DNA from 2 places in the Streptomyces vietnamensis genome. Region 2 is predicted to be linked to the other one. Evidence: riboswitches for the same ligand, from Rfam matches in the RefSeq annotation. Region 2 holds a riboswitch; the other holds the start of a gene.
What was found. A riboswitch is a leader RNA that binds a small molecule or an ion and turns the genes downstream of it on or off. The one in region 2 is predicted to bind cobalamin.
Positions count from the first base shown of each region.

Region 1: linked by a shared signal. The riboswitch ahead of SVTN_RS29905 (ABC transporter substrate-binding protein) and the one ahead of SVTN_RS08935 (cobalamin biosynthesis protein) in region 2 are both predicted to bind cobalamin.

Region 1 covers NZ_CP010407.1:6,655,948-6,660,169, reverse strand. Annotated here, with positions in the region: gene SVTN_RS29915 (ABC transporter ATP-binding protein) at 1-357, opposite strand, end outside; gene SVTN_RS29910 (FecCD family ABC transporter permease) at 354-1,391, opposite strand; gene SVTN_RS29905 (ABC transporter substrate-binding protein) at 1,403-2,449, opposite strand; cobalamin riboswitch at 2,530-2,707, opposite strand; gene SVTN_RS29900 (cold-shock protein) at 2,854-3,060, opposite strand; gene SVTN_RS29895 (TetR/AcrR family transcriptional regulator) at 3,250-3,870, opposite strand; gene SVTN_RS29890 (alkane 1-monooxygenase) at 3,959-4,222, shown strand, end outside.
Region 2 covers NZ_CP010407.1:2,023,784-2,028,005, forward strand. Annotated here, with positions in the region: gene SVTN_RS08920 (alpha/beta hydrolase) at 1-208, opposite strand, end outside; gene SVTN_RS08925 (inorganic phosphate transporter) at 573-1,835, shown strand; gene SVTN_RS08930 (hypothetical protein) at 1,852-2,073, shown strand; cobalamin riboswitch at 2,190-2,329, shown strand; gene SVTN_RS08935 (cobalamin biosynthesis protein) at 2,365-3,339, shown strand; gene SVTN_RS08940 (cobyric acid synthase) at 3,336-4,222, shown strand, end outside.

The DNA of each region.
Region 1 (4,222 bases), 4.6 Mb from region 2:
CGGGATGCGGCCGAGGCGTACGACGTCGGCGACGGTCAGGTCGGTCTGCGTGTCGGTCTGCTGCTCGACCGTGGCGAGGCGCCGGGCGACGGAGCGGCGGCCCAGCTCGGCGAGCGGGTCGCCGTCGAGGGTGACGACGCCGGAGTCGGGGGCGAGGACGCCGGCGAGGAGGCGCAGGAGGGTGGACTTGCCCGAGCCGTTGGGTCCGAGCAGCCCGGTGACGGTGCCGGGGGCGAGGGCGATGCTGACCCCGTCGAGGACGAGGGTGCCGCCGGCCGTGCGCGAGACCCGCTCGGCACGGAGTCCGGCGCCGCGCTCGGCACGGGGCCCGGCGTCGGCGGAGGCGGTCTCGGTCATCGCGTGCTCCTGGTGCGGTACAGGACGAGGACGAAGGCCGGTACGCCGATCAGCGAGGTCACCACTCCCACCGGCACCTCCTGCGGGTCGAGGACCGTGCGGGCGAGCGTGTCGGCCCAGACGAGGAACACCGCTCCGGCCAGGGCGGTGACCGGCAGCAGGCGGGCGTGCCCGGGGCCGGCGAGGGCGCGGGCGGCGTGCGGCAGGACGAGGCCGACGAAGCCGATCGCGCCGGCGGCGGAGACCAGGGCGGCCGTCAGGAGGGCGGTGACGCACAGCAGGACGAGCCGGGTCCGCGCGACGGCGACGCCGAGCGAGGCGGCGGCCTCCTCGCCGAAGGCGAAGGCGTCCAGGGTCCGCGCGTGCCCGCCGCAGATCAGCAGGGCCACCGCGAGGACGGCGAGGCACACCCACACATCGTTCCAGCCGGCCCCGGCGAGCGAGCCGAGCAGCCAGAAGAGCACGCCCCGGGTGGTCTCGGCGTCGGCGGCGGTCATCACGACGAAGGAGGTGAGCGCGGAGAAGAGCTGCATCGCGGCGACGCCCGCGAGCACGACCCGGTCCGTCGAGCCGCCGAGGGTGTGGCTGAGCAGCAGGACGAGCGCGAAGGAGACCACCGCCCCCAGGAACGCCCCGCCGGTGACGGAGAGGAGGCCGCCGCCGACGCCGAGGACGACGACGGCGACCGCGCCGGTCGAGGCGCCGGAGGAGACGCCGAGGACGAAGGGGTCGGCGAGCGGGTTGCGCAGGAGGGACTGCATCACCGCCCCGCAGAGGGCGAGTCCGGCGCCGCAGACGGCGGCGAGGAGGGTACGGGGCAGCCGCAGGTCCCAGACGATCCCGTCGCGGATCGGCGAGAGTTCCGAGGCGCCGCCGCCGAGGTGCGCGGCGACGACGGATCCGACCTCGCCGACTCCGATGTCGGCCGGGCCGATGGTGATGGCCACGGCCACGGACAGGGCGAGCAGGACGAGTCCGGCCGCCGCCCACAGGAGCGCCGTGGCGCGTACCGGCCGGGCCGGCCGGATTGTCAGGAGGGGCGTGCTCACTTCGCGAGACCGTACGTGCGGAGCGCCGCCGCCACCTTCTCGATGCCCTCGACGGTGCGGATCGTGGGGTTCAGCGCCTGGCCGCTGAGCAGGACGTACCGCTTGTGCTTCACGGCCGTCATGTTCCGGGTGACGGGGTCGGACTCCAGGAACTCGATCTTCTTGGCGGCGCTCTCGGCGGACTGCGCGCGGCGGGTCAGATCGCCGAGCACGAGGACGTCGGGATCGCGGTCGGCGACGGTCTCCCAGTTGATCTGGGGCCATTCCTCGCGGGTGTCGTCGAAGACGTTCTTCGCGCCGAGCGCGTTCGTGACGATCCCCGGCGCTCCGCAACAGCCCGCCATGTAGGGCGATTTGGCGTCGGAGTACCAGTAGAGGACGGTGGCGTCGGTGAAGTCGGCCGCCGCCGTGGCCTTCGCCACCCGGGCCTTGAGCCCGGCGACGAGCTTCTCGCCCCGCTCGGGGACCGCGAACACCCGGGCCAGGTCGCGGATCTCGCCGTAGACCGTCTCCATGGTGAGGGGGCGGGTGCGGACGCCGTCGCCGTCGCCGCTGTTGTCCTTGCCGACGCAGTCGCTCGGCGAGAGGTACGTGGGGACGCCGAGCTGCTCGAAGCGCTCGCGGGGCGCCACCCCGCCCTTGCCGAGGGTGTACGCGAACGAGGCGGCCGCGAAGTCGGGTTCGGCGTCGAGGACCTTCTCGAAGGAGGGGTAGCGGTCGGCGAGGCGCGGGACCTTCGCGTTCTCCTTCTCAAGTCCCTTGAGCACCGGGTCCGTCCAGGTGGCGGTGCCCACCATGCGGTCGGCGAGGCCGAGGGAGAGCATGATCTCCGCCGCCCCCTGGTCGAGGGCGACGGCCCGGCGCGGGGCGCGGTCGACGCGGACCGGCCGTCCGCAGTCGTCGGCGAGGGTGACGGGGTAGCCGCGCTCCGGGGCGTCCTTCGCCGAAGCTCCGGAGGGCCCGCAGCCGGTCACCGCCGCGGTGAGGAGCAGGACGCCGGCCAGGGCGGGCACGGCGGAGCGGACGGGGTGTGCGAGCGGCACGGGGACTTCCTCTGCGTCCACGGCTCATGCGCGGAGCCTGTCGTACGGTGCTCCCCGGACGGCAGCGTGCCGCCGGGGCCGCCAGCAGGTCTTCGGACTCGGGGTCAGCCGGACGGAGCGCCTTCCCGGGCCCGTCGTGCCGCCCAGTGGCCGATGCTCCGCCCGTCGCCCTCACCGCTGCGCGTCAGTTCCGGTCTCGCACCGGATTCCCTGACCCGTGCACGTACCCGTTCAGGTGCGTACAAAGGTGCGACTGGCCTCGGCACAGTACCACCGGCCGGCGGTCGCACCCCGGGAGCCCGGCCGGTCCCCACCCGCAGGCCGCCGGTCCGTATCCGCGGGCCGTCGGCCCTTGCCCGCGGGCCGCCGGGCCGCGCCCCCGCGCCCCCGCGCCCCGGACGGTGTCAGAAGCGCAGCTCCTTGGCCTCGAAGCGGCCCTCGCCGAGGACCAGGACGAAGGAGACCTGCTGCCCCTCGGAGACCGTCCGCCCCTTGCCCTCGATGTCCTCGGCGCTGAAGTACACCTGCTCCTCGGAGCCCACGGGGACGACGAAGCCGTACCCGCCGAGACGGTTGAAGGACTGCACGAACCCGATGCTTCTGCCTTCCACGGCGGCCTCCTCGTCGGCTCGGGCGACGCGGTCGAGGGTGTCCGCGCCTCAGGGGACATGTACCCCGCCCGCTCGCCCTTCGCCACCGCCGTCGTCCGGGAGAACCACCGCCGTCGTCCGGGAGAACCACCCCGGATGATCTCGTACAATATTCAACAGAGGCCCGCTGCCGGAGATCCCCCGTGTCCGTCAGCGGGCCTCACCGCGTCCGTCGGGCCGGACGCCGCCCGGGTACGCGATCCGCGCCGTGATCCTGGCGATGCGCCGCGCCGACTCCTCCGGCGAGGCCACCGGCTGGACGATGTGGCTGACGGTGAGCCGCACGATCGTCTCGACGGCGAGCCCCCGGGACTCCTCGTCGACGTCGGGCCAGGCCTCGATCGCGTACGCGTCGAGCATCGCCATCGCCGTGCCGAAGACCGGCTCCGGGCGGGTGGTGAGGTAGGCGAGGAGGTCGTCCTCGCCGCCGCGCGCCGCGAGCAGGACGCTCTTGATGAGGGGGTTGTCCACGGCCTGCTGGAGCGTGTAGCCGACGCCCGCGACGGCCGCCGCCTCCAACTCGCCCCGGTGGGCGTCGAGTTCACGCTGTATTCCGAGCAGGAAGCCCTCCAGCTCGCGCTGGATCAGGGCGTTGCCGATGGCCTCCTTCGAGCCGAACTCGTTGTAGAGCGTCTGGCGGCTGATGCCGGCGGCCCGCGCGATGGCGGCCATGCGCAGCACGCCCCAGCCGTCGGCGGCGACGAGCCGGTAGGCGGCGTCGAGCACCTGCTCGCGCAGGAGGGACCGAACACTCTCGCGGAAACGTGTCATCGTGCCCCCACTTTATCCACGGGGCACTGTCCAAAGCATTGACGCTCCCCTGGGAATCCGTCTATGAACTGGACAGTAGGCATGCAAAGTGTCCACCCGCCGTGTCCACCTCCCCGAGGAGCCGGTCTTGGCCCTGCACAGCGACTCCCCCGACGCCCCCGCCACCTGGCGCGACCCCAAGCGCTGGCTCTGGCTGTTCGGCCTGCTCATCCCGGCCTTCCCCTTCCTCTCCTGGGGACTGGTGAACGCCACCGGGCTCCGCCTCTTCTGGTGGACCGGGATCCTCGTCCTGTACGTGATCTTCCCGGTCGTCGACCACCTCATAGGCAAGGACTCCGCCAACCCGCCGGAC
Region 2 (4,222 bases):
TGCCGGGGCGCAGCGAGGCGAGGCTGCGGGTGAGGGTGATCCGCTCGGGGTCCGTGGCGTGCACGGTGAGTCCCGGGTCTCCGGGCAGTGGTCGTCCGGACGGCGCCTTGAGGGCGACGTCGCTGGCGTACCGGCCGACCGCCACCGCGGCCGCGCCGACACCGATCAGGGTGGTGACGGCCGCTGCCGTCGCTGTAGCCGGGCGCACCTCCCCAGTGTCGGCAGGACGGGGTGGGACTGCCACCGGACGGACCCGGCAGGGGGGAAGCGGAAGGGTCGCCCCGGGGAGTGACATGGGTCTCCTCCGCGGGGTCCTCCGGTCGGACGGTCATGTCCAGGGAGCGGAACGGGACGCCGGGGGAGGAAGCGGGACAGGTCGCATGTGCCCCGGGAGGACTGGGGTGCCCGTGGTTCCGGGGTGACCGCATCGTGGACACCGGGCACTCCGGGGCGAGAAGCGGAACCTCTTGACACTGGTTAGGGACACCATGCCGCCCGGCCCAGTTCATCTTCCGTTCACCCAGGTTGCCTACGTTCAACGCAACACTGACGTCGAACGATTGCCTGGGTAAATGGAACACATCACGCTGCTGCTCGCCATTGTGGTCGTGACAGCTCTAGTGTTCGATTTCACGAACGGTTTCCACGACACCGCGAACGCGATGGCCACGACCATCTCGACCGGTGCCCTCAAGCCGAAGACGGCGGTGGTCATGTCCGCCGTGCTGAACCTCGTCGGCGCGTTCCTGTCCGTGGAGGTCGCCAAGACGATCTCCAAGGGACTGGTCAACGAGGACGGCATCCAGCCCGAAGTGATCCTCGCCGCGCTCGTCGGCGCGATCCTCTGGAACCTGGTGACCTGGCTGGTCGGACTGCCCTCCAGCTCCTCCCACGCCCTGATGGGCGGCCTCATCGGCGCGACCGTCGCCTCGATCGGCGTCAGCGGCGTCAACGGCGAGGTCGTCGTCAGCAAGGTCCTCATCCCGGCCGTCGCCGCGCCGATCGTCGCCGGTATCGCCGCGACGCTGGCCACGAAGCTGACGTACAAGATCGGCGCCAAGACCTCCGAGAAGGACACGGCCAAGGGCTACCGCGTCGGCCAGATCGCCTCCGCCGGTCTCGTCTCCCTCGCCCACGGCACCAACGACGCCCAGAAGACGATGGGCATCATCACCCTCGCGCTGGTCGCCGGCGGCACCCTCGCCCCCGGCTCCAACCCGCCCGTCTGGGTCATCGTCTCCGCCGGTACCGCGATCGCGCTCGGCACGGCCCTCGGCGGCTGGCGCATCATCCGCACCATGGGCAAGGGCCTCACCGACCTCCAGCCGCAGCAGGGCTTCGCCGCCCAGACCAGCGCGGCCACGGTCATCCTGGCCTCCTCCCACCTGGGCTTCTCCCTCTCCACCACGCACTCCGTCTCCGGCGCCGTCATGGGTGCGGGTCTGGGCCGCAAGGGCGGCGTCGTCCGCTGGTCGACCGCCACCCGCATGTTCGTCGCCTGGGGCCTGACCCTGCCGGCCGCCGGCCTGGTCGGCGCGGGTGCCGAGTACGTCGCCCGCCAGGGCCAGTGGGGCGTCTACGTCGTCGCCGCCTTCCTCGCCGCCTCCTGCGTCGGCATCTGGCTCGTCTCCCGCCGCCAGCCGGTCGACCACACCAACGTCAACGAGGTCGAGACCGGCGCCGAGCCGGACGGCGTCGTGACCACCGCGATGGCCGCCGTCACCCCGCCGCCGGCCGGTTCCGTCGCCGCCGTCGCGGACGAGGACCTGAAGACCACCATCCCCGCGCCGGTCCCCACGGACCCGGCCGCTCCCCCGGCCCCCGCCGCGGTCTAAGGAACTGGAACCAAGCATGAAGATCGACTGGGCAGCTCTCGGCTCTGTCTTCGGAGTCAGCCTCGTGGCGACCGTCGCCCTCGTGGGCCTCTTCACCCTCGGTGTCGTCGGCCTCTCCAAGCAGGAGCAGGCCGCCGCCCAGGGAGGCTCCGCCACCCTGGCCCGCACCGGCGCCTACGCCTGCTTCGCCCTGTGCCTGGCGGCCGTGGCGTACGGCATCTACCTGATCGTCGCCTGACGCGTCGGGCGTGACCGGCGGGGCGGCCCGCACCTTCGGGTGCGGGCCGCCCCGCCGCCGTCGTGTTTGTGGTGCTTCGCACAGTGACGCGGCGCAGGTCAAGGGTGAGTTGACGGGTGTTCTCGGGCCGTGGTGGACTGCCGAGGCCATTACGGCGGCAGTAGAGGAAGTCCGGTGCGATTCCGGCGCGGTCCCGCCACTGTGACCGGATCCGAAGGGTCCGGGAGTCAGGAACTCTCGCCGCCGGTCACGTCGATCCAGGGCGCGGACCCTGAGTGAGGACACAGCGCCATGCCCGGCCGCAGCCCCAGACCTTCCCGAGCCACCGGCATCTTCGCGTACGGCGCGGCCGCCGGTCTCGCCGTCGACCTGCTCGTCGGCGACCCACGCCGCGGCCACCCCGTCGCCGCCTTCGGCCGGGCCGCGGGCCGGGTCGAGAAGGCCCTCTGGCACGACCACCGCGGCTGGGGCGCCCTGCACACCGCGGTGTGCGCCGGTGCCACCGTCGCGGCCGGCGCCCTCGCCGCCCGTACGGTACGGGGCAGCCGCGCCGCCTCCGTCGCCCTCACCGCCGCCTCCGTCTGGGCCGTCGTCGGCGGTACGACCCTGGGGCGCGAGGCCCGCGCGATCGGCGGCGCCCTCGCCGCCGGGGACCTGGAGGTCGCCCGGGAACGGCTGCCGCACCTGTGCGGACGCGACCCGCAGTCCCTCGACGGTCCCGCGATGGCCCGCGCCGTCGTCGAGTCCGTCGCCGAGAACACCTCCGACGCGGTCGTGGGCGCCCTCTTCTGGGGAGCGGTCGCGGGCGTGCCGGGCCTGGTCGGCTTCCGCGCGGTGAACACCCTCGACGCGATGGTCGGCCACAAGTCCCCCCGCCACCGGCGCTACGGCTGGGCCTCGGCCCGCCTCGACGACCTGGCCGGCTGGCCCGGGGCCCGGCTGACGGCCGTCCTCGCGACCGTCGCCGGCGGGAACCCGCGCGGGGCGGTGAGGGCCTGGCGGTCGGATGCCTCGAAGCACCCGAGCCCCAACGCGGGCCCCGTCGAGGCCTCCTTCGCGGGCGCCCTCGGCGTACGGCTCGGGGGGACCCTCTCGTACGCCGGGCGGGTCGAGCACCGGCCCGTCCTCAACGGGGAGGGGCGGCCCGTCGAGGTCGCCGACATCGACCGCGCGGTCCGGCTCTCCCGCCGGGTCACCGGACTGACCCTGGCCGCCTGCGTGGGCGGCCGCATGATCGCGAGCGCGCTGAAGCGGAGGAACGCATGAGGGGTGGGGGGCTGCTCGTCGCCGGGACCACGTCCGACGCGGGCAAGAGCGTCGTCACGGCCGGCATCTGCCGCTGGCTGGTCCGGCAGGGCATCAAGGTCGCGCCGTTCAAGGGACAGAACATGTCCCTGAACTCCTTCGTCACCCGGGAGGGCGCCGAGATCGGCCGCGCGCAGGCCATGCAGGCACAGGCCGCCCGGGTGGAGCCGAGCGCCCTGATGAACCCGGTGCTGCTCAAGCCCGGCAGCGACCGCTCCAGCCAGGTCGTCCTGATGGGCAAGCCGGTCGGGGAGATGAGCGCCCGCGGCTACCACGGGGGCAGGCAGCAGACGCTCTTCGAGCCGGTGATGGCGTGCCTGGAGGAACTCCGGGGCACGTATGACGCCGTGATCTGCGAGGGGGCGGGGAGTCCGGCCGAGATCAACCTGCGGCGCACGGACATCGTGAACATGGGCATCGCGCGCGCCGCGAAGCTGCCCGTCGTCGTGGTCGGGGACATCGACCGGGGCGGGGTCTTCGCCCAGTTCTTCGGGACGACGGCGCTGCTCGCGCCGGAGGACCAGTCGCTGGTGGCGGGCTACCTCGTGAACAAGTTCCGGGGCGACGTGACGCTCCTTGAGCCGGGTCTCGACATGCTGCACGGGCTCACCGGGCGCCGGACCTTCGGTGTCCTGCCGTACGCGCACGGGCTCGGCATCGACGAGGAGGACGGCCTGCGGGTCTCGCTGCGGGGCACCGTCCGCGAGTCGGTCGTCGCGCCGCCGGTCGGCGCGGACGTGCTGCGGGTCGCGGTCTGCGCGGTCCCGCTGATGTCGAACTTCACCGACGTGGACGCGCTGACGGCGGAGCCGGGTGTGATCGTGCGGTTCGTGGACCGGCCGGA